Regions from separate parts of the Micromonospora sp. ANENR4 genome, predicted to be linked through region 2. Evidence: riboswitches for the same ligand, from Rfam matches in the RefSeq annotation. Region 2 holds a riboswitch; each other region holds the start of a gene.

Region 1 (6,926 bases), on a different contig from region 2:
TCGCGTTCGCGCTGCTGCGCGCCGGGTCGAAGGAGAGCATCAACCTGCGCGGGGCGTACCTGGAGGTGCTCGGCGACCTGCTCGGCTCGCTCGGCGTGATCGCCGCCGCGCTGGTCATCGCGGTCACCGACTGGTGGTGGGCCGACCCACTCGTCGCCGTCGGCATCGGCGTGTTCATCCTGCCGCGCACCTGGCGGCTCGGCCGGGCCGCGCTGCGCATCCTGGTGCAGGCCGCGCCGGAGCACCTCCAGGTCACCGCCGTGCACGACCGGCTGGCCGCCGTACCGGGCGTGGCCGAGGTGCACGACCTGCACGTCTGGACCCTCACCTCGGGCATGGAGGTGGCCTCGGCGCACCTGACCACCGACCCGGGCGCGGACCCGGCCGGGGTGCTGGCCGCCGCGCGGGCCGCCCTGCACGAGGACTTCTCCATCGATCACGCCACGTTGCAGGTCGAACCCGGAGCGTCGGCCGGAGTGTGCGGCAAGACCGAGTGGTGATTAGGACACGCTTAAATCACTGGGACTAATGTAGTCTTATGCCGGTTTTGCCCCGCCTAGTGGCGTTGCTCGACGGAGCCGCGCCCGGGCAGCGCCGGTAGTCTCGGTCGCGGCCGCACCCGCGGACGCCACCCGGCCCCGGTGGGGCGGCCGTCGCCTAATCGTCCGCAGGGACGAGCCGGGGAACCACGTACGTGGGGTGCATCCGCGTCAGCGGTAGGGATCTTCCGTCCCGAACCCGTCAGCTAACCCGGTCGGCGTTGACGGAAGGACGTGTGAATGCCCCCAGTGGCACCTGTACGACGGACGGCCGCCCGGTTGGCGGCCCTGCTCGTCGCGACGCTGACCCTCGGCGTCGCGACCGTTCCGGTCTCCCCCGCCTCCGCGGCGCCGGCGACCGGCCTGCTCGCCGCCGCGCCCGGCGGCGACGACGAGGGCGGCACGCCGGAACTGCGCGCCCAGCTCGACGCGGCCAGCAAGGGCTGGCTGGAGGCGAAGGCCGCGCTGAACCGGTCGGTGACCCGCCAGAAACAGCTCAACGACCAGCTCAAGACGGTCGGCGCCGAGCTTGCCGTCCGCGACGCCAAGGTCGGCGAGATCGCCGTCGTGGCGTACCGCAACGGCCGCCTGGGCACCGCCGGGGCGCTGCTCGGCAGCAGCAGCCCGGAGGGCTTCATGGACCGGGCCGCCGCCCTGGAACAGGTCGCCGCGCACGAGGACCGCACGCTGCGCGACCTGATCGCCACCCGCGACGAGGCCACCCGCACCCGCGCCCAGCTCGACGGGGAGATCCTCGAGCAGCGCAAGCAGGTGACGGTGATGGCCAAGCGCAAGGAACAGGCCGAGCGCGCCCTGGAGGTGGCGAACGACCGCGCGTCGCGCAGCAGCAGCGGCGGCGGCGGCAGCGTCCAGGGCACCTCCAGCAAGAACGCGAAGCCGGCGCCGCGCAACTCGGACGGCTCCTGGCCGTCGGAGTCGTGCAGCGTCAACGACCCGACGCCGGCGAACGGCTGCATCACGCCGCGCACGCTGCACGCGCTGCAACAGGCGAAGGCGGCCGGCTTCACCAGGTACGTCTCGTGCCACCGGCCGAGCGGCTCGGGTGAGCATCCGAAGGGGCGGGCCTGCGACTTCGCCGCGCAGAAGAGCGGCTTCGGCGGCGTGGCCACCGGCGGTGACCGGACGTACGGCAACAACCTGGCCGCGTACTTCGTGCGCAACGCCGACCCGCTCGCCGTGCTCTACGTGATCTGGTTCAAGCAGATCTGGCTGCCCAGCAGCGGGTGGAAGTCGTACAGCGGCGGCAACGGCGACCCGTCCAGCGACCACACCAACCACGTGCACCTGTCGGTGTACTGAGCACGCCCCTGCAGGGTCGGCCGGATCAGACCGGCCGGCCCTCCAGGGTCGCGCCGAGGCGAGCCGCCAGGCCAAGGTGAGCCGCCCGGGCCTGGCGGAACGCGTACCCGAACAGCGGCGCCGGCGCGGTGAGCGTGATCTCCACGTCGATGCGTACCGTGCCGTCCGGCTCGTCGCGCAGGCGGGTGTGGTTGCGGACGGTCGTCGCGGGTTGCTGCCGCGCCACGGTGACGACCTCGTCCTCGCCCGCGACGAGCACGTCCGCCTGGTACGTGACCGGGAAGTGCAGCGGGCCGAGTTGCAGCCGGTCGGTGATCGCATAGCTGGCCAGCGCGCCCGGCCGGGCCGGCAGCTTCCGGACCCGGACGATCAGCGGATGCAGCTCACCCTGGCGACTCAGGTCACCCAGCAGGGCCACCGCTTCGGCCCGGGTGCACCGGGCCTGCACGGTGTAGCTGAAGCTGTCGCTGCTCTGCAAGCGGGCCCCCTCGCCGTCGTGCGTCGCGACGATCGTCCCGTACCGACGCCGGACTGGCAACGGGTAGAAGGTCCCCTGGCCGCAGGGGGTGTGAACGGCGCTCAGGCGCCGGGCAGCACCTCGGGGGTGTCGTCGGCGAACCACGGCTCGGGCGCGCCGAACAGGCCGAGCAGGCCGGTCACCCAGAGCTGCCGGTGCACGAACCGGCTCGGCTCGGTGACCACGAGCTTGACGCCGCTGACCTCGCAGGTCTGGAAACCCGCGACCATGGCGCTGATACCGACCGAGTCGATGAACGTGACGAGCCGCATGTTCAGCTCGATCCGCGCGGGACGGCCCTTCGCGAGCACCTCGGCGATCGCTTCCCGCACCTCGTACGCGGTGTCGACGTCGATCTCCCCACGGGGCGCGATCTGGACGACACCACCCGGCCGCACCGACTTCACGATCGACAGGCTCACGCGAGCACCTCCACTCGCCCATGACGGGCGCCTCATCAGTACGCGGGCCGCGACCGAGAGTATTCCTCCAACGGCCCGGTCGCCACCCCCCGGGATGAGCAATTCGCGAACTGGGCACACCTGGGCGTACCCAATCCGGACCTCCGGGTTCCAGTTTCCCCTGTACGGCGGGCCGCGGCCAACCGTGCGACCGGGCGGGCCCGCCGATCCGCCGACCAGGGTAGCTGGCGCACGCACGTCCCGTCGGCACCGGTCCCGGCGCGTTCGGGTGGTTCGTCCCGTTCGCTGCTCACGGCCCGGCACCACCCCGTGGGTTTGCCGCGTGCGCCGGTGGGGCACTGCCCGAGACAGTGAACCCGCCGGATGGACACCGGAGTCCGAAGTGGCCGCCGGCCTTCGGCACCCGAGGAGGTAGAACGATGTTCGGATCCAACCTGCTGGACCGCCGGGGCAAGGCCGAGCGGGTCGCCGACCAGGCGTGGCAGAACCTGCTCTCCGCCGTCGGTTCCGCCGGTGACAGCGTGCGCGACGCCACCCGGACCGCCCGCCGCAGCTCCTCCGGCCTGGCCGACGACGCCACCGACCTGGTCGGTTCCGCCGCCGACGAGGCACGCCGCCGAGCGTCCCTCGCGTTCGACGCGCTCGCCGGCCGCCGGCCCGCCCTGCCCTGGACGCTGCTGATCGCGGCGGCGCTCACCGGCGCGGCGATCGGCTGGGCCGCCGGCACCGCGGCGCGCGCTGCCGGCAGCCGGGACCGCGCCGCCGAGGAGATCGAGTTCGTGGACGTGGACCGGCCGAACTCGCCCGCCGGCCTGGACGGCTGACCCGCCCGTACGACTCGACGACGGCCGCCCCGGGAGGTTCCGGGGCGGCCGTCGTGCTGCCTCACCCGGACCGGGCGAGGGCCGCTCACCCGGGACGCGCGCAGGATCGCGGGTGCGGGACCACGTGCCCGTGCCGCGATCGACGGGAGGGAGAGCCGGATGACCACCGACACGATCACCCGTACCGACCGGGACATCCAGTCCGCCGTGCTCGACGAGCTGACCTGGGAACCGCGGGTCGGCGCGGACGAGATCGGGGTGACCGTCACCGAGGGCGTGGTGACGCTCACCGGCCGGGTCGACAGCTACGCCAAGAAGTGGGCCGCCGAGCGGGCCGCGCACCGGGTCGCCCGGGTCCGCGCGGTCGCCAACGACCTCGCCGTCCGGATCGACACCGCGGCCGGGCGGGAGGACCCGGAGATCGCCGTCGCGGCCGTACGGGCGCTGGAGTGGGACGCGTTCGTGCCGATCGAGGCGTTGCAGGTGACGGTGGCCGACGGCTGGGTCACGCTGCACGGCGAGGTCGAGTGGGAGTACCAGCGGCGGGCCGCCGAACGCTCGGTCGCCCGGCTCACCGGCGTGTGCGGGGTGAGCAACGGCATCGCGGTACGCCCCGCGGTGCGCGCCGACGGCGGTGACCTGGCCGAGCGGATCGTGGACGCGCTGGCCCGCAACCGCGCCACCGAGGCCGAGGAGGTCGACGTGCGGGTGCACGGCGACACGGTGCTGCTGGACGGGCGGGTCCACTCGCCCGGCGAACGCGAGGAGATCGAGCGGGTGGTGTGGAACGCACCAGGCATCCGGGAGGTGCGCAACCACCTCGCCGTGCGCTGACGGGAACCACCCCGCCCGGGTGAGCCCGCCTCACCCGGGCCGCGGGCATCGTGGGCGGCATGAGTGATCCGAACGGGCTGATCACACCGGGCACGGACGCGCCAGGGTTCACGCTGCCGGCGGCGCCGGACGGACGCGAGGTGGGCCCCGGGCAGTTCCGGGGCCGTCCCGTGGTGCTGGCGTTCTACCCCGCGGACTGGTCACCTGTGTGCGGCGAGCAGATGACCCTTTACCAGGCCGCCCTGCCCGAGCTGGAACGGTACGACGCGGTGCTGCTGGGCATCTCGGTGGACAGCGTCGACTCGCACCGGGCGTTCGCCGAGAGCCGGGGCATCCGGTTCCCGCTGCTCGCCGACTTCGAGCCCAAGGGTGAGGTGTCACGCCGGTACGGCGCGTACGCGCCGCACGGGCAGTCGGACCGGGCGCTCGTGGTGGTCGGCCCGGACGGCCGGGTGGTCTGGAGCCACCTGTCCCCGCCCGAGGTCAACCCGGGTGTGGACGGCATCCTCGACGCGCTGGCGCGGCTGGACGCGGATCGGCGGGTGAGTGCCCGATGACCACGCCACTTCAGGTCACCACCGCGCGGCTGCGGATCCCGGTGACCGACCGGGACCATGTCCGCGGGCCGGTGGACGCGCCGGTCACCATCGTCGAGTACGGCGACTTCCAGTGCCGGTTCTGCGGCGCCGCGTACCCGAACCTGGCCGAGGTGCTGCGCCAGCGGGCCGACACGGTCCGGCTGGCGTACCGGCACTTCCCGATCACCAACGTCCACCCGTACGCGGAGAGCGCCGCGGAGACCGCCGAGGCCGCCGCCGCCCGGGGCCGGTTCTGGGAGATGTACGACTGGCTCTACCAGCACCAGGACCAGCTCGACCCGGTGCACCTGTCGCTGGGCGTCGAGCAGATCGGCCTGTCGCCGGAGGAGATCGCCGCGGAGGTCGGCCGGCAGGAGTACGCCGACCGGGTCCGGCAGGACTTCGTCGGCGGCATCCGCAGCGGCGTCAACGGCACGCCGACGTTGTTCGTCAACGACGTCCGGCACGACGGCGGCTACGACCTGGCCGAACTGCTGGCGGTGGTGGACGCCGCCACCGACGACGGCTGACGGTCAGATCAGCCGCAGCTCGCGCGCCCGCCGGACGGCGTCACGCCGGCGGGTCGCGTCGAGCTTGCGGTAGATGTTGCGCACGTGCGTCTTCACCGTGTTCACCGACAGGGACAGCTCGGCGGCGATCTCCACGTTGGACAGGATGCTCTGGAGATAGCGCAGGATGGTCAGCTCCCGCTCGGTGAGCGGCTCGTCGAGCGTCCGGGCCGGACCGTCGGCGGTCGCGGCCACCGGTTGCGCGTCCACGCCGCGCACCAGCTCGCTCACCGTGGCCCAGTACGCGGTGCCGGAATCCAGGCGCGCGGCGAGCAGATCCCGTACCCCCGGGTCGGCGCGGGTGAAGACGCGCCGGAAGCCGTCCGGCTCGGCGAGCGCCAGCACCTCCTCCAGCAGCCGCCCGGCGCGCCGGGAGTCACCGGAGGCGTCGGCGAGCGCCGCGTCGAGCAACCCGGCGCCCAGCCGCACCGGCAGCGGCCAGTCCGCCGCGCCGGGCCCGGTCCAGTCGGGCAGGGCCCGCTCGGCCGCACGGGCGTCACCGGCGCGCAACCGCAGCCGGGCGTCCGCCAGCGCCGGCGCCGGCCCGTCGCCCGCCGCGTCGAGCAGCGACCGGGCGCCGTCGACGTCACCGACGACGGCGCGTACCTGTGCCTCGTCGGCGGCGAGCCACGCGCCCAGCTGCGGGCCGGGCGCGGCGGTCCGCGCCTCGGCGAGCGTGCGCAGCGCGCCGCCCGGATCCCCGCCGTCGGCGAGCAGCCCGGCCCGGCACAGCGCGGTGAGCGCCGCGCCGCCCGGCTCCGCGCCGGCCGGCCCGGCGAGCGCCAGGTGGGCCGTGGCCTCCGCCGGCCGGTCCCGCTGCCAGTCCACGATCGCCAGCGCCAGGTACGCGTAACCGCAGTCGGACCGGGACGACCAGCCCTGACACGGCGGCATCGCCAGCGCCTCCCGGGCCAGTTCCTCGGCGGCCCGCAGCGCGCCCCGGGCCGCCTCCAGCAGCGCCGAGCGGCTGACGCAGAGCAGTTCGGTACGCGGCCGCCCGGCCCGCCGCGCCGCCTCCCGCGCCGTGGCGAACCGGTCCCGGGCGGTGGACAGCTCCCCCTCGGCCAGCGCGGCCAGCCCGTGCGCGGCACCGGCCACCGCGCGCACGTCGTCCCGCTCGGCCGCCCCGGCGCGCGGATCGGCTCCCGCGTCGGCGGGCGGGCCGGACGCAGTGGCGAGCAGGCGGTCGGCGGCCCGGCGTACCTCCTCGTGGTCGCCGCCGAGCCGGGCGAGGCTCAGCTCCACGGCGGCGGCCAGCCGGCCGAACCGGTCGCGGCGCGGCGCGGGCAGGTCGGCGGCGGCGGCCAGCGCACGCCGCAGCTG
Region 2 (6,926 bases):
TCAGCCACTCGATCGGCTCGATCCGGGACACCTGTGAGCGGACCATCTGGCTGGAGAGCGGCGTCCTGAAGATGGACGGCCCCACCAAGGAGGTCTGCGACGCGTACGAGAACCAGAAGTAGCGCCTCGGAGCGCACCGCACCGGGTTCCGCCCGGAGCGGTGCGCTCCCGCGTACGCGTTAAGGTTTTCGGACCCATCCCCTTTCACCCAGAGTGAGGTACGGCAATGACGCAGGACCACACCACCGCACCGGACGCCGCGCCGGCGAGCCCGGCACCCTGGCGCCCCGCGCGTACGGTGGCCGTGATCCTCGCCGGGGGGACCGGTACGCGCCTCGGGCTGGGCATCCCCAAGCAGCTGCTCAAGATCGCCGGTAAGCCGATCATCGAGCACACGCTGGCCGTCTTCGAGGCCGCGCCGGAGATCGACGAGATCATCGTGCTGATGGCCACCGGTCACGTCGACGACGCGCGGCGCATCGTCGCCGACGCCGGCTTCCGCAAGGTCACCAAGGTGATCGAGGGCGGTGAGACCCGCAACGACACCACCCGGATCGCGCTCGACGCGGTCGGCGAGGGCGACGTCAACATCCTCTTCCACGACGCGGTCCGCCCGCTGGTCAGCGCCCGGATCGTGCGTGAGTGCGTGAACGCGCTCTGGACCTACTCGGCCGTCGACGTGGCCATCCCGTCCGCCGACACGATCATCCAGGTCGACGCGGACGACTGCATCACCGACATCCCGGTGCGCTCCCGGCTGCGCCGCGGCCAGACCCCGCAGGCGTTCCGCTCCGGCACCATCCGTGAGGCGTACCGGCACGCCGAGGGCGACCCCGACTTCGCCGCCACCGACGACTGCGGCGTGGTGCTGCGCTACCTGCCCGGCACGCCGATCAAGGTGATCGACGGCTCGGACGAGAACATCAAGGTCACCCACCCGGTCGACGTGCACCTGGCCGACAAGCTGTTCCAGCTCGCCGCCGCGCAGGCGCCCCGGCTGACCGACCACCGCAGCTACGCCGAGGAGCTGACCGGCCGGACCATCGTGGTCTTCGGCGGCAGCTACGGCATCGGCCACGACCTGGCCGAACTGGCCCGCTCCTACGGTGCACAGGTCTTCCCGTTCAGCCGCTCCACCACCGGCACGCACGTCGAGCGCGCCGAGGACGTGGCCGCCGCGCTGAAGACCGCCTTCGAGGCCACCGGCCGGATCGACCACGTGGTGGTCACCGCCGGCATCCTCGAGAAGGGCGCTCTGGCCGAGATGGACACCGAGACGATGGACCGTCTCCTGCACGTCAACTTCGTCGGCCCGGTCACCATCGCGCGCCAGTCCCTGCCGTACCTGCAGCAGACCAAGGGCCAGCTGCTGCTCTACACGTCCAGCTCGTACACCAGGGGCCGGGCCCGCTACGCGCTCTACTCGGCCACCAAGGCCGCGCTGGTCAACCTGACCCAGGCGCTCGCCGACGAGTGGGCCGAGTTCGGGGTACGCGTCAACTGCGTCAACCCGGAGCGCACCGCCACTCCGATGCGGACGCGGGCGTTCGGCGAGGAGCCGGAGCACACGCTGCTCTCCTCCGAGGCGGTCGCGCAGGCGTCCCTGGACGTGCTGATCTCCGACCTGACCGGCCAGGTGGTCGACGTGCGCCGGTCCCCCGGCGAGCAGGTGGCCGCCGTACCGGCCCAGCCGGGCCCGCACCGGTCCGAGCTGTCCGCCGACGCCTGAACCCGACGGGACGACCAGATGCGTGGTGACCTGGTCCGCAAGCTGCTCGCCCGGGTGCTGACCACCGGGCTGGCGGTGCTGGCCTTCCTCGTCGTGGCGCTCACCGGCGCCACCGGCTGGGGCCTGGCCCTGGCGGTCGCGGCGCTGGCCGCCACCGCCTGGGAGCGCCGCGTCCGGCCGTCCGCCGACGGGCTCGCCGAGACGGTGCTCGTGGCCGCCGGCATCCTGGTCGGCTACGCCCGGCGCCTCGACGACGGCTTCGACCCGGCGCTCACCGCCACCGCACTGGTGCTGCTCGGGCTGGTGCTGCTGGTCGGCCCGCTGCGGCAGGCCGGCGCGCTGGAGATCCGCGCGGCGAACCTCCCGGTCCGCACGTGGACACCAGTGGTCGCCGCCCGGCTCGGCGACGCGCTGCTGGTGCTGCTCGCCGTGGTGGCGCTCGCCGCCGCCCTGACGCTGCCCGCCTGGACCGCGCTGGTCGCCGCGCTGCTGGTCGGCGCCGGATGCGGGGCGGTCGCGCTGGACCTCGCCCGGCGCCGGTTCCGGCCACCAGCCGGAGGTGGACCGGTCGGCCGGGCGCTGCGCCGCCACCAGCCCGAGTTCGTGCTGCACTTCTCCGCCCCGCCCGGCTCGGAGTACCAGGTCACCATGTGGCTGCCGTACCTGGAACGGATCGGCCGCCCGTTCATGGTGGTGCTGCGCGAGCCGGAGCTCCTGCCCGCGGTGGCCGCCGCCACCCGCGCCCCGGTGGTCCTCTGCCCCACGCTGAAGGCGCTGGACGAGGCGCTGGTGCCCAGCCTGCGGGTCGCGTTCTACGTCAACCACGGCGCGAAGAACGCCCACCTGATCCGGTTCAGCCGGCTCACCCACGTGCAGCTGCACCACGGCGACAGCGACAAGGCCCCCAGCGCCAACCCGGTCTCGGCCATCTTCGACAAGATCTTCGTGGCCGGTCAGGCCGCGATCGACAGGTACGCCCGCGCCGGCGTGGAGATCCCCGCCGACAAGTTCGTCGTGGTCGGCCGCCCCCAGGTCGAGGCCATCGAGGTACGCCGGGAGCCGGTCACCCCGCCGGCGCACCCGACGGTCCTCTACACGCCCACCTGGACCGGGCACCACGCCGACGCCAACTACTGCTCGCTGCCGGTGGCCGAGACGCTGATCCGCCGGCTGATCGACAGGGGTGCCGTGGTGATCCTGCGCGCCCACCCGTACACCGGCAAGAACCCGGCCTCGGCCCGCCAGCTCGCCCGCCTCACCGAACTGCTCGCCGCCGACCGTGCGAAGACCGGCCGGCCGCACCTGTTCGGCGCCGCCGCGAGCCGCGAGCTGACGCTCACCGAGTGCGTCAACCGCGCCGACGCGCTGGTCTCCGACGTCTCCGGGGTCATCTCCGACTGGCTCTACTCCGGCAAGCCGTACGCGGTCACCGACACCGGCGCCGACGGCGAGCACTTCGTCGAGCGGTTCCCGCTCGCGGCGTCCGGCTACGTGCTGCGGCGCGACATGTCAAACGTGGACGAGGTGCTCACCGACCTGCTGGACGCCGACCCGAAGGCGGCACAGCGCTGGGCGGCGCGTACCCGCTACCTGGGCGACTTCCCCGCCGACGCCTACGCCGAGGCGTTCCTCTCCGCCGCCCGCCGGCAACTGGAACCCGACTGGGCGGTCCCGGGGCCGCGCGCGGCCCGCTAGAAGCGCGAGCCGGCCCGTCGCGGGCCGGCTCGCCCGTTCAGAGGTACGGGTCGAGCAGGGCGAGCACCGCCTCCGGGTCCTCGACGTGCGCGTTGTGGCCCAGTCCCGGCAGCGTCGCCACCGGCACGCCCAGCTCCTTGAGCTGCGCGTCGGTCACCATCGGATCCGCCTCGCCGCGGGCCAGCAGCACCGGTACACCGGTGGCCGCCAGCAGCACCGGCAGCCGGGGCTCCCCGACCGCGAACGCGGCCGGGTCCATCGCGAGCCGCCAGCGGCCGTCCTCCCGCCGCAATCCCGCGTCCACCACCGGGTGGTCCGGGGCGAACAGCCCGGCGAGCCCTGATACCCGCAGGTAGCGCCGGGCCGCCTCGTCCCGGGTGGCGAACCAGGTGACCGGCCGGGCGGCCAGTTCCGCCGACTTCGCCAGCTCGGCCGGCGACCAGACCGCCTTGATGCCGAGCCCGACCACCGCGTCGACCGGGAGCCCGCTCTGCCGGGCCGCGAGCGCCAGCGCCACCACCCCGCCGAGCGAGTGCCCGAGCAGCACCAGCCGGTCGTCGGGGCCGAGCCGCACCGGCCCGAGCCCGTCCACCACGCGCTGGGCCAGCGCCTCGAACGAGTAGCCGGGCAGCGGCGGTGACCAGCCGTGACCGGCCAGGTCGGGGGCGAGCCAGCGGCCGGGCCAGCGGCGTTCCAGCAGCGGCGCCCAGGGCAGCCACACCTCGCCGGTGGCACCCATGCCGTGCAGGAGAATCAGGTGCCGCTTCCCCGTCGCATCGCCCATTGGCGCAGTCTGCCACCGCCCGCCCCGGACACGCGAGACCGAACCCCGCCGACCCCCTCGCTGCGGCTCCGGCCGCCCACACGCCGCCCTCACCCTCGATCTTGGAGTTGTGGCACCTTCCATAGCGGGCGAGCCGGGCATACTGGGTGCCACAAGTCCAAGATCGGCGCGCCAAGACGGCGTGAGGGCGGGGGCGGGACGAGGAAGGCCGGCGCCCCGGGTGGGGTGCCGGCCTTCGGGTGTGCGGGACGGTCAGGCGGAGTAGCCGCGGCTGGCGATCCAGTGCGCCAGGTCGATCGTGGTGACCCAGTACGACGGCAGCGACGGGTCGGCCGAGTCGGCGATCCGCACGGTCCGGCCGTCGTCCTTGTAGCCGACCACGGCGACGTAGTGGCCGCCCGGGAACGAGTGCCAGCCGCCGTTGGTGTCGGTGGCCGTACCGGCGACGTTCGCGACGACCCCGCGGCCGTTGCTGATCGCCTCGACCACGTCGGCCTGGAGGCGGTCCATCTGGGCCGGGGTGGCCGAGCCGGGAATCATGCGGGTCCGGTACGGGTTGCCCTTGACCTGCTGGTTGAGCACCCGGGTGGTGTCCTCGGCGGAGTTGGTGCCCATCTCGGTGGTGCCGAGAGGACCGGCGAGCGCGTCCTGGCTGCGCTCGATGCCGGCGGCGCTGAGCGCGTTGCGCACGGCGGCCGGGCCGCAGTAGAAGTAGTTGATCTGCGCCTGGTAGTCGTAGTCGAGCGACTTGCTCGACGGCGGCTTCGGCTTGGCCTTGGGCGTGGTGTCCGGGTCCGCCGTGGCCTTCGCGGACGGGGAGGCGCTCGGCGACGCGCTGGGCGCGGCGGAGGCGCTGGGCGGTACGGCGATGCGGGCCTCGCCGCGGCTGGCGGGCTGCTCGCCGAGACGGGCGGAGCCGAGGTCGGCGACCGCGGCGGTGTTCTCCTGGACCGGGGCGTCGTCACCGGCGGTGGCGACGGTTCCGGCACCGGCGGCCAGCACGAGCGCGGCGGCCGATCCGGCGATGATCTGGTACGGGCGTTCGGTGACGATCCGTCGCAGCTGACGCTTCAGGTGGTGCTTCACGAAATCCTCCACGGGGCGTGAGCGGCGCACGCCGGCCCGGCACGCGGAGGAACTCACACGTGCTGGCGGGGCCGGATGGCCGGGGGATCGGGAACGCCCGTGATGCCGGGCGCCCAGGGGGCGGTTGCCGGTCGCGCGTCAGGCGCGCGCGGGCACCGCTTCGCCGTGGAGGCGGGGGGACGATCGAGGGGTGGGCAAGAGGGGTTGCTCCTTCCGTGGCCGCCGACCGGGTTAGCTGACGGATTCGGGCGGGAAGTACGCCCTACCGCGGGCCGTCGGCCCGCGGATTCACCCCGATGGTGCTCATGGGTCCCCGGTTCGTGGAACACGATTAGGCGGGTCGGTGCGGCGTCGCCGTCGGCGATCGATTACCGCATCGGACGCGCCGACACTACCGGTGGGTATGTCCCATGCCAAGCGCTCCCACCTGCGTAAACGTGATCCGCGGTAACGGATTTCGGAACACCCGGTTACTGACTTCGCTCAATGGGACAAGCAGTTTCGACGGCGCCCGGCGGCGGAAAGCGGACAGACGGCGAGCACCCGACCGGCAATCGCGGGACTCGATGACCCGTTCTGCGCCCGGCGCCCGTTTCGGCGGCCCGGGTGACCGGGCTCACCATATTCCGGGTAACGATTCGGTCGAGACGGTCGTCTCAGCCGACCCGGGCCGGGCGCCAGCGGGCGTTGCGGACCGTCGCGGCCACCGGCACGGCGCTCGCCGTCGCGCTCCGGTACGCCGGGGCGGGCCGCAGCGCGGCGGTGGCCGCGTACGCCTCGGCGGCGAGCGTCCGGGCGGCCTCGGCGGCCAGTTCCGCGTCCCGCCAGGCCGTCCGCTCCCGCGCGGCGGCGCTCTCCCATCCGGCCCGGCGCCCGTCCCGGACGGTGCGGGCCAGCAGGATCTCCTGCTCGGCCGGGTGCCGGCGGGGATCCCACCCGTTGCGGCGGGCCAGCACGTCGGCGAGCTGACGGGCGGTCAGGTCGCCCCGCCAGTGCGCCGTCATGGCGGCGTGGTGCAGCCAGCGCTCCCGGGCCGCGTACTCGGCGGGGGTGCGCGGCGTGCGCGGGGCGGGCAGCGCGGCGGCACCGGCGAGGCGGCGGGCGGCGGCGTCCGCCTCGTCGTACGCGGTCCAGGCCCGGTCCGCCTCGTCCTGCGCGGCCAGCCACCGCTCCCGGCGGCGACGGGCCGTCTGGGCGGCTCCGGCGGCGGCCACCGCGACCTCCTCGGCGTACCGGATCAGGTCGTCGCGGCGGGCGGCGTCGGCGTCGGCCGGTTCGGGGGCGGCCTCCGGCACGGGGTCGCGTTCGGGCCGGGCGACGAGGGCGGCGAGCAGGCCGAGGGCGAGCAGCAGGAGGAAGGACCAGATGGCGGCGGCCTCGGGCACGGAGGTGAGGAAGTGGTACAGAGCGGTCTGGGACATGGTCGGCACCTCACGGGAAGGACCTGGCGGGAGGACCCGCACGACCTCGCCGGGGCGGGCCGGTGGCCGCCGGGGCGGGTGCGGGGATGACGTGCGAGTGGGTGCGGAGGACGGGCGCGGCCCGTGAGCGGGTCAGCGGGCGGGCGGGGCCCGCGGGCCGGCCGGTGCGGCGGCCCGTCCGGCCGGGACCGGCTGCGGTGCGGCCGGGGCG
Region 3 (6,926 bases), on a different contig from region 2:
GGCCAGCCGCGCAACTGGCAGGCGGCGCTGGTGGCGGTGGAGCCGGGCACCGGCCGGGTGCTCGGCTACTACGGCGGCGACAAGGGCTCGGGCGCGGACTACGCGGGGTGGTACTACGACGAGAACGGCGAGACCCGCGGGTTCGGCCAGCATCCGCCGGGGTCGTCGTTCAAGGTGTACGACCTGGCGGCGGCCGTCCGCGACGGGATCTCGGTGAAGCAGCGGTTCGACTCGCCGGACACCAAGGAGTTCCCCGCCTCGGGGCGCACCAAGGGCAGCGCGGCGGGGCCGATCCGCAACGCCGAGCGTGCGCCCTGCCAGCCGGACTGCGCGCTCTGGGAGGCGACCGTCGCCTCGCTGAACGTGACCTACTTCGAGCTGACCGAGAAGCTGGGCACCGACAAGGTGATCGAGATGGCCCGGCAGGCGGGCGTGGAGTCGATGTGGGAGACGGTCCGGGGCAATCCCCGGCCGCAGCGCGTCGACCTGCGCAGCGACCCGGCCGACGAGGTGGCGAAGCGGTTCTCCACCGAGGTCGGGATCGGGCAGTACGGCATCACCGTGCAGGACCACGCGAACGGCATGGCCACGTTCGCCGCAGGCGGCAAGCGTGCCGACGCGCACTTCGTCCGGTCGGTCGGCAAGGACGACGAGGACGTGTGGACCGAGCAGCTCCGTACGACGGATCTGGGCCTGGACCGGGAGGCGATCGACCAGCTCGACTGGACGCTGCGCCGGGTGCGGTCCGCCGAGCTGGGCAACGGCTGGGACTCCGCCGGCAAGACCGGCACCTGGCAGGCCGGGCAGAGCACCACGCAGAACGTGCACACCTGGATGGTGGGCTGGACCGGCGCGCTCGCCTCGGCCGTCTGGCTGGGCACCACCGACGGCAAGCCGCTGCGGACCAGGGGCGGCAGCTACGAGGTGTACGGCTCGACCGGTGCCGCGCCGATCTGGCGGCAGTTCATGACCCGGGCCACCGCGGCGATGAAGCTCGACCCGGACAAGTACCGCTTCGGTCAGCCGGCGTTCCCCGGCGAGACCCCGGAGCCGACGCGGTCGGCGCCGCCGCCGACCACCGCCGCGCCGACACCGTCGGAGTCGCCGAGCCCCAGCCCGTCCTCGTCGAGCCCGAGCCCGGATCCGACCGGGCGGCCGACCTCGCGGCCGACATCGACGCCGTCGCTGCCACCGCTGCCCACCGTGTCGCCGACGCGGACCCGCGGCCCGCGCTGACCCGCCCGGGCGCAGGGCGGCGGCCTCGCGTCTATGCGCGCCATTCGCACACAGCGGCAACGTCCGCAATTTGCACCGGCACCCATCCACCGTCGGCGATATTCGCCCTGATCAGGGCCTATTGAAGATCATGGTTGCCTGAATCGACGCGCGCGGCGACACGCCCGACTATCAGTCGTTGCCCAGGTCACTTATTGCTCCGGCCTCGCACGGCGTGTGATTGTGCACCAGCGAGCCGCCGACCCCCGGCGAATCGCGACGGTCGATCTGTCGACCCGGAGCCACGCCGGCAGCTCCGGTGACCGGCCGTCACCCTGCCTCGCACCACCGCGCCGCCCGTCCCCACCGGGCTCCGTGCGGCGCACCTGTAGAACAGGAGCAAACCCCCGTGAAACTCTCACCTCGCCTTGCTGCGCTCACCGGCGCGGCCGCGGCCGGCCTGCTCGCCGCAGGAACCGCCGCCGCCGTGCAGGCCGCGCCACCCGGGCCCGCCGCCCCGAACCCGGCGCAGGCCCGCGCGACCGCCGCCGACTCCGCCCGCGCCCTGGTCGCGAACCGCCCCGCCTACCTGCAGGCCGGCTCCGACGACGCGTTCGTCCAGAAGCCGGTCATCTCCTCCGAGGGCACCCAGTACGTGCCCTACGAGCGCACCTACAAGGGCCTTCCGGTGGTCGGCGGCGACTTCGTGCTCGCCACGGACTCGGCCGGCAACCTGAAGTACGCCTCGGTCGCCCAGCAGCGGCCCATCGGCGCCCTCGCCACCACGCCCGCGCTGACCCCGGCCGCCGCCGCGAGGACGGCGCGCGCACAGCTCAAGACCGTCGACGCGGTCGAGGGCACCACGCTCGTGGTCTACACGCTAGGCGCCGCACCGGCGCTGGCCTGGGAGAGCACTGTGCGCGGCACCGGCGCGGACGGCCCCAGCCGCCTCACCGTCGACGTCGACGCCCGCACCGGCGCGGTCCTGCGCAAGCAGGAGCACGTCGTGCGCGGCACCGGCACCGGCGCCTGGAACGGGCCCAGCCCGCTCACCCTCAACACCACCCAGTCGGGCTCCACGTACACCATGAAGGACCCGACCGTCACCAACCTGAGCTGCCAGGACGCGGCGAACAACACCACGTTCAGCGGCTCCGACGACGTGTGGGGCAACGGCACCGCCACCAACAAGGAGACCGGCTGCGTGGACGCGTTGTTCTCCGCGCAGACCGAGCACAAGATGCTCGCCCAGTGGCTGGGCCGCAACGGCGCCAACGGCAACGGCGGCTACTGGCCGATCCGGGTGGGCCTCAACGACCAGAACGCCTACTACGACGGCAGCCAGGTGCAGATCGGCAAGAACACCGCCGGCCAGTGGATCGGCTCGCTGGACGTGGTGGCGCACGAGATCGGCCACGGCATCGACGACAACACCCCCGGCGGCATCTCCGGCGGCGGCACGCAGGAGTTCGTGGCTGACACGTTCGGCGCGGCCACCGAGTGGTTCGCCAACGAGCCGTCCAGCTACGACGCGCCGGACTTCCTGGTCGGCGAGAAGATCAACCTGGTCGGCTCCGGCCCGATCCGCAACATGTACAACCCGTCCGCGCTCGGCGACCCGAACTGCTACTCCAGCAGCATCCCGTCGACCGAGGTGCACGCCGCGGCCGGCCCGGGCAACCACTGGTTCTACCTGCTCGCCAACGGCAGCAGCCCGACCAACGGGCAGCCGTCCAGCTCGACCTGCAACGGCAGCAGCGTGACCGGCCTGGGCATCCAGAAGGCCATGAAGATCATGTACAACGGCATGCTGCTGAAGACGTCGTCCTCGTCGTACCTGAAGTACCGCACCTGGACGCTGCAGGCGGCGAAGAACCTCTACCCGGGCAGCTGCGCGGAGTTCAACACGGTCAAGGCGGCCTGGGACGCGGTGAGCGTGCCGGCCCAGTCCGGCGACCCGACCTGTGCCGGCGGCACCCCGACGCCCACGCCGAGCACCACGACCACCCCGCCGTCGGGCGGCTGCTCCGGCAACAAGCTCGCCAACCCGGGCTTCGAGTCGGGCAACGTGAACTGGAGCGCCTCGTCCGGCGTCATCACCACCGACAGCGGCCAGGCCGCGCACGGCGGCTCGTACAAGGCGTGGCTGGACGGGTACGGCTCGTCGCACACCGACACGCTCAGTCAGTCGGTGACGATCCCGGCCGGATGCCGGGCGACGTTGAGCTTCTGGCTGCACATCGACAGCGCGGAGTCGACCACCAGCACCGCGTACGACAAGCTCACCGTCAAGGCGGGCAGCACCACGCTGGCCACCTACTCCAACCTGAACAAGGCCACCGGCTACGTGCAGCGGTCCTTCGACATCTCTTCGCTGGCGGGCACCACGGTGACCATCTCGTTCACCGGCGTGGAGGACAGCTCGTTGCAGACGTCCTTCGTCGTCGACGACACCGCGGTCACCCTGAGCTGACAGTGGCGTAGCGCGGCCGGTCGTCGTCCTCCCGGCGGCCGGCCGCCTCGTCGTGCCGGGGCGTGTGCGGTCGGGTCAGACCGCGCGCCCGGCCCGGGACCCGGCACCGCGGTCGCGGTGGATCCGCGCGGCCGCCTCGTGCATCGCGCGGCCGAACAGCTCGGCCTGGTCGCCCATGTTGCCGAGGCGGGCGGCGAGCGCGTCGGCGTCGGCCCGGGCCGACGCGCTGACCCGGTCGTCCAGCTCGGACAGCGCGGCGTTGGCGGCGGTGACGAGGTGTCCGCAGAGGACGTCGAGGGGCTCGCCGGCCAGCTCCGGGTCGATCGTCACGGACTCGAGCCGGCCACCCTGGACGGCGACCGCGCGAACCCGGCCGCCGGCTGCGGTGCCCTCGGCGAACAGCAGCTCACCCGGCTCGCCGTCGGCATGCGCCGAGGCCCGGGAGCGCATCGCGGTGAGCGCCTGCTGCGTGCGGGTCAGCAGCTCGTCGATGCTCGCGGCCGCCGAGAACGGGTCGTTGGTCATATCCGCGCTTTCTTCACGTCTTAGCCGAGCATGCGTGACCCTAGCAACCGGCTCCGACGAATCGCGGTCACCGGCCGGTCCGGGTCGCGTCCCGGCCCCGCGAGCAGGCCGGACACCGGCCACGCGGCGTGTCGCGGACGGCCGAGCGCCCGGCCGGGGCGAACCGGCCGGGCGCTCGGACGAGGTCAGCGCAGGCGCAGCTGCTGACCGGGGAAGATCAGGCCCGGGTCGTCGCCGACCACTGCCCGGTTGCGCTCGTGCAGGGCACGCCAGCCGCCGTCGACGCGCTGCGCCACGGCGATCTCCGACAGCGTGTCCCCGCGCCGGACCACGTACGTCCCGGCAGCGGAGGACGGCCGCGGCACCGCCTTCGTCGTGGCGCGTTCCGGCGCGGCCTTCGTCGCGGCGGCCCGCTTCGGCGCCGCCTTCTTCGGTGCCGCCTTCGTGGTCGCCCGCTCGGACCGGGTCGCCGCGCTCGCCGAGCCGCCCTTCTTGCCGCAGACCGGCCACGCGCCGATGCCCTGGCCGCGCAGCACCTTCTCCGCCACGGCGATCTGCTCGGACCGGCTGGCCAGGTCGGCGCGCGCGGCGTACTTCTGGCCGCCGTAGCCGTTCCAGGTGGCGCGGGAGAACTGGAGCCCGCCGTAGTAGCCGTTACCGGTGTTGATCTTCCAGTTGCCGCCGGACTCGCAGCGCGCGACCGCGTCCCAGTTGACGCCCGCGCTGGCCGGAGCGGCCGGGCCGAAGAGGGTCGCGGCGCCGACGGCGGCGCCGGCCAGGACCGCCCCGAGAGCGGTACGGCGGCTTCGGGCTGAGTATTCAGTTGCCATGTGGATTCCTCCACGCCGACGAGGTGAGCTGTCGGGTTCGGGCCGAGGAGCCCGGCCGCCGGTGGCGGCTTCACCCCGAGGTGACGATGCACCGTGGAACGTGTGGTTCCCCCGCTCCCGCACGAGGTTCGGTTACCGGGGCCGGCGGCGGGATTTGGCGTTTCCGGCACTCGGTGTCCGCGTCTGCGAACGAAACCGACGCTAGGAGCGATTTGCGACGATCGTCCACTTCTTGTGACGCTCTTCACCCGGCCGGGCGACCGGCGGCGGCGCTACGGTGGCAGGGCCAGGCAAGATCACGGGAGGGCTTGACGGATGACCGATCACGGACACGAGCTGACCTTCGGCGGCTTCATCACCCCCGCCGCCGCGCAGCCCGACCAGGTGGTGGCGCTGGCCCGGCTCTGCGAGCAGGTCGGGCTGGACCTGGTCACGTTCCAGGACCACCCCTACCAGCCGGGCTTCCTGGACACCTGGACGCTGATGTCCTACGTGGCCGCCGCGACCGAACGTGTCCGCCTGGCCGGAAACGTCCTCAACCTGCCGTTGCGCCAGCCGGTGGTGCTGGCCCGCAGCGTCGCCAGCCTGGACCTGCTCACCGGCGGCCGGGTCGAGCTCGGGCTCGGCGCGGGCGCGTTCTGGGACGCGATCGAGGCGGCCGGCGGGCGACGCCTGTCCCCCGGCGCCGCCGTCGAGGCCCTCGACGAGGCGATCCGGGTGATCCGCGAGGTCTGGGACACCGACCGTCGCGGCATGATCCGCGTCGACGGCGAGCACTACCGGGTGGTCGGCGCCAAGCGTGGCCCGGCGCCCGCGCACCCGGTGGGCATCTGGGTCGGCGCGTACAAGCCGCGCATGCTGCGCCTGGTCGGCCGCGCCGCGGACGGCTGGCTGCCGTCCCTGTCGTACCTGCCGAAGGGCCCCGACGAGCTGCCCGCCCTCAACGCGCTGGTCGACGAGGGCGCGGCGGCCGCGGGACGCGACCCGGCCGCGATCCGCCGCATGCTCAACGTGACCGGCACGTTCGCCCGCTCGTCGGCCGGTTTCCTGGCCGGGCCGCCGGAGCAGTGGGTGGAGGAGCTGGCCGGGCTCACCCTGGAGCACGGCATCACCACGTTCATCCTCGGCAGCGACGAGCCGCGCGCGATCCAGATCTTCGGCCAGGAGGTCGCGCCCGCCGTGCGGGAGCTGGTCGCCGCCGAGCGCGCCGCGCCCGCCGGCGGAACCCGCACGGCCGCCGACGAGCAGACCTCCGCCGGCGGCCCGAGCACGCTCGGCGTCACCCCCACCCCCGACCCGGGGGTACGCCTGAGCGCGCGCCGCCCGTGGGACGAGTCCACCCGCCCGAGCGCCCCGCCGCCGCCGGCCGGGCACGTCTACCCGGCCCGCGGACAGGCCGCCGGCCAGCACCTGGTGGACGTGCACGACCACCTGCGCCAGGAGCTGGCCCAGGTGCGCGACCTGCTGGAACAGGTCAAGCAGGGCTCTGTCACGCCGGGCCGGGCGCGGGCCGCGCTGAACGAGATGACCATGCGGCAGAACAACTGGACGCTCGGGGCGTACTGCGCGGCGTACTGCACGATGGTCACCCAGCACCACGGGCTGGAGGACGCCTCGATCTTCCCGCACCTGCGCCGCTCCGAGGCCGGGCTGGCGGCGGTGCTGGACCGCCTGGAGGAGGAGCACGTGGTGATCCACGGCGTGGTGGAGAGCGTCGACCGGGCGCTCGTGGAGCTGGTCCGCCGGCCCGGCGACTTCACCGGACTCCAGGAGGCGGTGGACCTGCTCACCGACACGCTGCTGTCGCACCTGTCGTACGAGGAGCACCAGATCGTCGAGCCGCTGGCCCGGCACGGATTCTTCCCCGGCCAGCTGTGAGGTAG
Region 4 (6,926 bases), on a different contig from region 2:
CGGCTGGTCGGCTTCACCGCGTCGGCCACCGCGAGCACACCCCGGGCCCGCCCGTCCCAGCCGGCCAGGATCGCCGTCCGCCCGGCGGCCTCCGCGCCGGTCGCGGCCCGCACGACCTCCTCGGGTACGTCGAGACCCCGCTCCCGCAGCAGCCGGGCCCGGCCGACCACCACGGTCCGGCCGTCGACGGTGCCGGTCACGCCCAGCCCTTCGGCGTTGGCGAACTCGCCGACCGGCGGCAGCGGTCCGGCTTCGGCCGCGGCCTCGGCGACGGCCCGCGCGATCGGGTGCTCGGAGGCGGCCTCCAGCGCGCCGGCCACCCGGAGCAGTTCGTCGGCGTCCTCGCCGTCGGCGGGCAGCACCTCGGCCAGCGCCATCCGGCCGGTGGTGACGGTGCCGGTCTTGTCCAGCACCACGGTGTCGACCCGGCGGGTGGACTCCAGCACCTCCGGCCCCTTGATCAGCACGCCGAGCTGCGCGCCACGGCCGGTGCCGACGAGCAGCGCGGTCGGGGTGGCCAGGCCGAGCGCGCACGGGCAGGCGATGATCAGGACGGCCACCGCGGCGGTGAACGCGGCGGTCGGCCCGGAGCCGGTGCCGAGCCACCAGCCGAGCGTGCCGGCGGCCAGCGCGATCACGATCGGTACGAACACGCCGGAGATCCGGTCGGCGAGCCGCTGCACCGCCGCCTTGCCGGTCTGTGCCTGCTCCACCAGCCGTGCCATCTGGGCGAGCTGGGTATCCCCGCCGACCCGGGTGGCGCGGACCACCAGGCGCCCGCCGGCGTTCACCGTGGCGCCGACCACGGCGTCGCCCTGGCCCACCTCGACCGGCACCGACTCGCCGGTGAGCATGCTGGCGTCGACCGCCGACGTACCCTCCTCGACCACACCGTCCGTGGCGACCTTCTCGCCGGGCCGGACCACGAACCGGTCCCCGACCGCGAGCCGGCCGACCGGGATCCGGGTCTCCTGCCCGTCGCGCAGCACCGCCACGTCCTTGGCGCCGAGTTCGAGCAGGGCGCGCAGCGCCGACCCGGCGGTGCGCTTGGAGCGGGCCTCGAAGTACCGCCCGGCCAGGATGAACACGGTCACCCCGGCGGCGGCCTCCAGGTAGATGTTGCCGGCGCCGTCGCCGCGGGTGATGTCGAGGCTGAACGGGTGTTTCATCCCGGGCATGCCGGCGTCGCCGAGGAACAGCGCCCACAGCGACCAGCCGAATGCGGCCAGCGTGCCGAGCGAGACGAGCGTGTCCATGGTCGCCGCACCGTGCCGCAGGTTGACCAGTGCGGCGCGGTGGAACGGCAGCCCGCCCCAGACCACCACCGGGGCGGCCAGCGTGAGCGAGGCCCACTGCCAGTAGTCGAACTGCCAGGCCGGAACCATGGCGAGCACGATCACCGGCACTGTGAGCACGGCGGAGACCCAGAGCCGGGTACGCGCGGTGCGCAGCTCGTCCACCGGCTCCCCGGCCGCTGCCGCCTCCGCCTGCTCGGGCGGCGGCGGCACCACGGCGGTGTAGCCGGTCTTCTCGACGGTGGCGATCAGGTCGGCCGGCGCGATGTCGTCGGCGTACCGGACGGTGGCCTTCTCGGTGGCGTAGTTCACCGTCGCCTCGACGCCGTCCATCCGGTTGAGCTTCTTCTCGATCCGGGCGGCGCAGGACGCGCAGGTCATCCCGCCGATCGCCAGTTCGATCAGGTTCGGCGCGGTGGGCAGCGCCTTTCCCGTGGCAGTCATCGCGGCACCTCCGGCGCTCAACTGTGCCCGTGCCCCGGAGTGCCGTGTCCGGCGTCCGGGGTCGGTGCGGTGGTGGATGCCGGCGCGGCGGGCGGCGGCGCGGTCCGGTCGCCGGCGAGGACGGTGAACTCGGCGGTGTGCACCGCGTCGCCGTGCCGGAAGTCCAGGTAGAGACGGTACGCCCCGGCCGAGGGCACCTCGGCGGCGAACGTGACCGCCGGACCGGCAGGTGTGCGCCCGTCGCCGGGCGTGCCCTCCGGGTGCACGTGCAGGTACGCCAGGTCGCCCTGCCGCAGCGCCACCAGGTGGCCGTACGCGCCGAGGTAGGGCGCAAGGTCGGTGACCGGCCGCCCGTCGCGGCTGACGGAGAGCGTGAGCCGGCTGGTCCGGCCGGGCTCCGGCGTGCCGGTCAGGGTGACCGTGTAGCCGTCGACTGTGGTGCTGGTCGCCGGCGCGGGCAGCGGCCGGGCGGTCAGCTCGCCGGGGACCGTGACGTCCAGGCCGAGCGTCAGCGGCTCGCCGCCTTCGGGGGTGAAGTCGGCGAACGCCCGCCAGACGCCGGGGCCGCCGAGCGGTGAGGCGACCCGCCAGGTGCCGTCGCCGGCCATCTCCGGGTGGACGTGCCGGAACCCGGACAGGTCCCGGCGGGCGACGATCAGGTGCATGCGCTTGTCGTGGGCCACCTCGAAGCGGGTGACCGGTGCGCCGTCCGGGCCGGTGATCCGGAAGGCGAACTGCCCGGCCGGGGCGTCGGCGGGCTGGAACGTGTAGCCACGCTCGGAGACGAGCAGCCCGCCGGGCAGGTGCGCGGAGGCGCCACTCTCGTCACCGTGGCCGGTGTCGCCGGCCCCGTGTTCGCTGTCGGTGTCGTCGTGTCGGGTCTCGGCGGCCGGGGCGACGGGATCGGCCAGGTTGCCGATCCCGTACGCCGCGCCGAACACCGCCACGAGGCCGAGCGCGAAGCCGCTGAGCTTCGTCGCCGTGTTCATGGTGTCTCCTCGGTTGTCGCGGGTCCGCCGGACCCGTCACGCACCGACGAGGTCGTAGCCGGCCTCGTCGACCGCCGCGCGGACCGCGTCCACGTCCAGCGGGTTCTGACTGGTGACGGTGACCCGGCCGCCGGCCAGGTCGACCTGGACGTCGGTGACGCCCGGAAGTGCGCTCAGCTCGGTGCTCACCGAGTTGACGCAGTGCCCGCAGGTCATGCCGTTCACCTGGTAGGTGGTCTCCATCTCGCCCTCCGATCTGATACCCCCCAGGGGTACGTTCCGAACGTTAGCATACCCCCGAGGGGTACGCTATCCTCGGTTTCATGACCGCGCCGTCCAGCCCGACCCGGGGCTACACCGCCAGCAAGGACCAACTCCTCGCCCGGCTCCGCCGGATCGAGGGCCAGGTCCGTGGCATCGAGAAGATGGTCGAGGACGACCGTTACTGCATCGACGTGCTGACCCAGATCTCGGCCATCCAGGCGGCGCTGGACAAGGTCGGCCTGGGTCTGCTCGACGGCCACGCCCGGCACTGCATGCACGAGGGCGCCGCCGAGGGCCGGGCCGACGAGATGGCGACCGAGATGATGGCCGCCGTCGGCCGCCTGATGAAGCGCGGCTGAGCGGGGACCTCCGACCCTCGGACCAGGGCACATCGACCCGTGCCGGCGCACCCGGGCGGACGTACCGTCGACGTGGCGGGCAGGCCGGCCCGGCGGACCCGCGGTGACGGACGGAGGGCGGCCCGATGATGTGGCAGAGCCCGATGATGGGCTGGATGTGGATCTGGTCCCTGCTGGTGCTCGCCGTGCTGGCGGGGCTCGTCTGGGCGGCCGTGCGGTGGACCGGCCCGCAGTACCTGGGCCCGACGACGGCGCGGCGCATCCTGGACGAGCGGTACGCCCGTGGCGAGATCGACGAGGACGAGTACCGGCGACGCCGGGCCGGCCTGGCCTGACCACGCGGGGCGAGCGTCAACGGCCACGGTGTGCGGGACCGGACGGCCGGGCTGCCTACCATGTGCGGGCGACGACCCGGACGTGGTCGACACGTCCGCCCCGGCCGGGTGACCAGACCGGTCCGGCGGACCAGGCGTCGCCGCGACCGTTGGGAGAGACCTCATGGGTGCCGACCACACCCGCCCCGCACCCGCCGCGCCGCCGGGCGTACGACGGCTGCTCGTCGCCGTGGTGGTGCCGCTGTTCGCGCTCACCGTGATCGCGGCGCTGGTGCTCTGGCCCCGGCAGGACCGGGAGCCGGTCGGCGGCGCGGACGTCCCCCGCTACCACGGCACGGTGACCCGGGTGGTCACCGAGCCCTGCCCGCCGACGCCGGAGGCCCCGGAGGGCGGCGGTGGCCCGTGCGGCACGGTGACGGTCACCGCCGAGCAGGGCCCGGACGCGGGCCGGCAGGTCGAGACGCCGATCCCGGCCGGGCCGGGCGCGCCCCGGGTCGCGGTCGGCGACGAGGTCGTCCTGGTCGAACTGACCGACCCGGCCGACCCGGCGGTGAAGTCCTACAACATCGCCGAGCACCAGCGCGGTACGCCGCTGATCTGGCTGATGGTGCTGTTCGCCGCCGCGATCGTGGCGTTCGGCCGGTGGCGCGGGCTCGCCGCGCTCGGCGGCCTGGTGGCCAGCTTCGCCATCCTGCTCGGCTTCGTGCTGCCTGGTATCGGCGCCGGCCAGCCGCCGCTGCTCGTCGCGATCGTCGGCGCCGCGTTGATCATGTTCGTGGTGCTCTACCTGACCCACGGGATCACCGCACAGACGTCCGTCGCGGTGCTCGGCACGCTCGGCAGCCTGGTGGTCACCGGCGTGCTCGGCCTGCTCGCCACGTCCGCCACCCACCTGACCGGCTTCGGCAGCGAGGACGCCACCACGCTGTCCATGTTCCAGGGCGGCGTGGACCTGCACGGACTGCTTCTGGCCGGCATCATCATCGGCTCGCTGGGCGTGCTGGACGACGTCACGGTCACCCAGGCGGCCACCGTCACCGAACTGGCGCACGCCAACCCCGGACTGTCCCGGCGGCAGCTCTACCGGGCCGCGACCCGGGTCGGCCGGGCCCACATCGCGTCCACCGTCAACACCATCGTGCTGGCGTACGCGGGCGCCTCACTGCCGCTGCTGCTCCTCCTGGTCGCCGACTCCCGCCCGGTGAGCGAGATCCTCACCAGTGAGTTCCTCGCCCAGGAGATCGTCCGCAGCGCGGTGGCGACGCTCGGCCTGATCGCCGCCGTACCGCTGACGACCGGACTGGCCGCGATCGTGACCACCGCCGGGCGGCGCTCGCCCGGCGCGGAGCCGGCGCCCGCCGCGCCCCGGCCGCCGGCCGGACGGGACGACGCACTGGAGGCGCTCGGCGGCGGGAAGAGTACGGAGGCCGCATGGTGACACTCCGCAGCGTGACCATCGAATCTAAACGCGACGCTGGTCACGGTGTGCCACGGCGAAATCTCGCTATTGGTCGGCTTCCGGACGTAGATCCTCACGAGTGCTGTCAGGTAACCTCGCTGCCGGTCACCGCCGAAGGCGCGCACCGGCGCCAGCGGTGCCGCCGCCCAATCGCCCACGGGCGAACCGGGGAACCAGGTACATGGGGTGAATCCGCGACAGCGGTAGGGGCCACTTCCGTCCCGAACCCGTCAGCTAACCCGGTCGGCGGCCGACGGAAGGGAACACTGTGACGGCACCCCTGCGCCGCTGGCTGACACCCGTGGTGGCCGTGCTGGCCTCGCTAGCAGTGCTGGCCGGCCCGAACCCGGCGACCGCGGCCCCCGCCGCGGCGGCCCCCGGCACCCCCTCGGGCCACGAGGAGGACGGCGATCCGCCACTCATCACCGAGGCGATCGACTCCGCCAACCGGAACTTCCTCCAGGCCAAGGCGAAGCTCGCCAAGTCCCAGGACCGCCAGCGGCGGCTGGCGGCCGAGGTGAAGACGGCACAGGCCGAACTCGACGCGCTCAGCCCGCAGGTCAACCAGCTCGCCGCCCAGTCCTACCGGACCGGCCGGATGGGTGCGATGGCGATGCTGTTGGAGAGCAACTCCCCCGACTCGTTCGTCCGCCGGGTCAACGCCCTGGACGAGCTGAACCTCCTCAACGCGCAGCGCCTGGCCGCCATCAACGCGGTCAAGACCCGCGCCGAGCAGGCCAAGATCGCGCTCGACGCCGAGGTGCGTGAGCAGGAGAAGCAGAAGAACGCGATGGAGCGCGAGAAGGTGCAGGCCGAGCGCGCACTGAAGCTCGTCGGCGGTCTCGGCTTCACCGGCGGCCTGGTCTCCGCCACCTCACCGGTCGCCAAGATCGCTCCCGGCCGCACTTCCGACGGCGGGTGGAAGGCCGAGTCGTGCAGCGAGGACGACCCGACCACCTCGGGCTGCGTCACGCCGCGCACGCTGCACGCGTACAAGGAGGTCCGGCGCGCCGGCTTCAAGCGCTTCGTGGGCTGCTACCGGCCCGGCGGGCCGTGGGAGCACCCCAAGGGCAAGGCGTGCGACTGGTCGCTCCAGAACAGCGGCTTCGCGCCCTGGCACAACAACGACACCCGCCGGTACGGCAACGAGGTGGCCGCGTTCCTCATCCGCAACGCCGACCGGCTGGGCATCTACTACGTCATCTGGAACCGGCAGATCTGGTTCCCGGCCACCGGCTGGAGTTCGTACAGCGGGCCGTCGAACCACACCGACCACGTCCACATGTCGCTGCTCTGATCCGGGCACCACGAAAAAGGGCCGCCCGAGGGCGGCCCTTTTTCTCGTCCGTACGGGTCAGCCCGCCAGCGCCGGGTCGGCGGGCGCGGCCGGGGCGGGCAGCGGGGCCGGGGACTGCGCCACGGTCCGCACCTCGCCACCGGCGAGCCGGTACGACATGCCCACCACCGTGCAGCGCCCGGCGGCCACCCGCTCGGCCAGCACGGCGGACCGGGCCAGCAGCGTCTCCACGGTCTGCGCGATGTGGACGTCGATGATGCCGTCGAGGTCCTCGACGCCCTGGCGGGCGGCTCGCAGCAGGCTCGGCGAGACCGCGTCCACCACCGCGCCCAGGTGACCGGCCGGGGCGGCGCCGGTCCGGACCCCCTCCCGGGCGGCCTGGACCGCGCCGCACGAGTCGTGCCCGAGCACCACCACGAGCGGCGTGCCCAGCACGGTGACGGCGTACTCGACGCTGCCGAGCACCTCCGGCCCGGCGGTGTGC

Evidence for each region. Region 2 has a riboswitch for cyclic di-AMP ahead of IRY44_RS14285 (C39 family peptidase). Riboswitches for the same ligand answer to the same signal wherever they lie in the genome.
Region 1: another riboswitch for cyclic di-AMP. It lies ahead of IRY44_RS22600 (hypothetical protein); the one in region 2 lies ahead of IRY44_RS14285 (C39 family peptidase).
Region 3: another riboswitch for cyclic di-AMP. It lies ahead of IRY44_RS05465 (transglycosylase family protein); the one in region 2 lies ahead of IRY44_RS14285 (C39 family peptidase).
Region 4: another riboswitch for cyclic di-AMP. It lies ahead of IRY44_RS02575 (hypothetical protein); the one in region 2 lies ahead of IRY44_RS14285 (C39 family peptidase).

What each region holds. Positions count from the first base shown of each region.
Region 1 is NZ_JADKYQ010000013.1:31,871-38,796, forward strand. Features, by position in the region: gene IRY44_RS22595 (cation diffusion facilitator family transporter) at 1-500, shown strand, start outside; cyclic di-AMP (ydaO/yuaA leader) riboswitch at 645-775, shown strand; gene IRY44_RS22600 (hypothetical protein) at 780-1,859, shown strand; gene IRY44_RS22605 (SRPBCC family protein) at 1,885-2,337, opposite strand; gene IRY44_RS22610 (STAS domain-containing protein) at 2,439-2,798, opposite strand; gene IRY44_RS22615 (hypothetical protein) at 3,218-3,622, shown strand; gene IRY44_RS22620 (BON domain-containing protein) at 3,782-4,456, shown strand; gene IRY44_RS22625 (redoxin domain-containing protein) at 4,516-5,013, shown strand; gene IRY44_RS22630 (DsbA family protein) at 5,010-5,564, shown strand; gene IRY44_RS22635 (LuxR C-terminal-related transcriptional regulator) at 5,568-6,926, opposite strand, start outside.
Region 2 is NZ_JADKYQ010000007.1:170,695-177,620, reverse strand. Features, by position in the region: gene IRY44_RS14305 (ABC transporter ATP-binding protein) at 1-122, shown strand, start outside; gene IRY44_RS14300 (bifunctional cytidylyltransferase/SDR family oxidoreductase) at 227-1,729, shown strand; gene IRY44_RS14295 (CDP-glycerol glycerophosphotransferase family protein) at 1,748-3,424, shown strand; gene IRY44_RS14290 (alpha/beta fold hydrolase) at 3,462-4,208, opposite strand; gene IRY44_RS14285 (C39 family peptidase) at 4,461-5,294, opposite strand; cyclic di-AMP (ydaO/yuaA leader) riboswitch at 5,500-5,642, opposite strand; gene IRY44_RS14280 (hypothetical protein) at 5,951-6,715, opposite strand; gene IRY44_RS14275 (hypothetical protein) at 6,848-6,926, opposite strand, start outside.
Region 3 is NZ_JADKYQ010000002.1:486,585-493,510, reverse strand. Features, by position in the region: gene IRY44_RS05480 (transglycosylase domain-containing protein) at 1-1,236, shown strand, start outside; gene IRY44_RS05475 (M4 family metallopeptidase) at 1,625-3,688, shown strand; gene IRY44_RS05470 (YbaB/EbfC family nucleoid-associated protein) at 3,764-4,213, opposite strand; gene IRY44_RS05465 (transglycosylase family protein) at 4,399-5,043, opposite strand; cyclic di-AMP (ydaO/yuaA leader) riboswitch at 5,042-5,187, opposite strand; gene IRY44_RS05460 (LLM class flavin-dependent oxidoreductase) at 5,359-6,921, shown strand.
Region 4 is NZ_JADKYQ010000001.1:526,972-533,897, forward strand. Features, by position in the region: gene IRY44_RS02545 (cation-translocating P-type ATPase) at 1-1,739, opposite strand, end outside; gene IRY44_RS02550 (hypothetical protein) at 1,757-2,728, opposite strand; gene IRY44_RS02555 (heavy-metal-associated domain-containing protein) at 2,765-2,971, opposite strand; gene IRY44_RS02560 (metal-sensitive transcriptional regulator) at 3,052-3,351, shown strand; gene IRY44_RS02565 (SHOCT domain-containing protein) at 3,477-3,686, shown strand; gene IRY44_RS02570 (YibE/F family protein) at 3,850-5,124, shown strand; cyclic di-AMP (ydaO/yuaA leader) riboswitch at 5,279-5,410, shown strand; gene IRY44_RS02575 (hypothetical protein) at 5,414-6,442, shown strand; gene IRY44_RS02580 (carbonic anhydrase) at 6,500-6,926, opposite strand, start outside.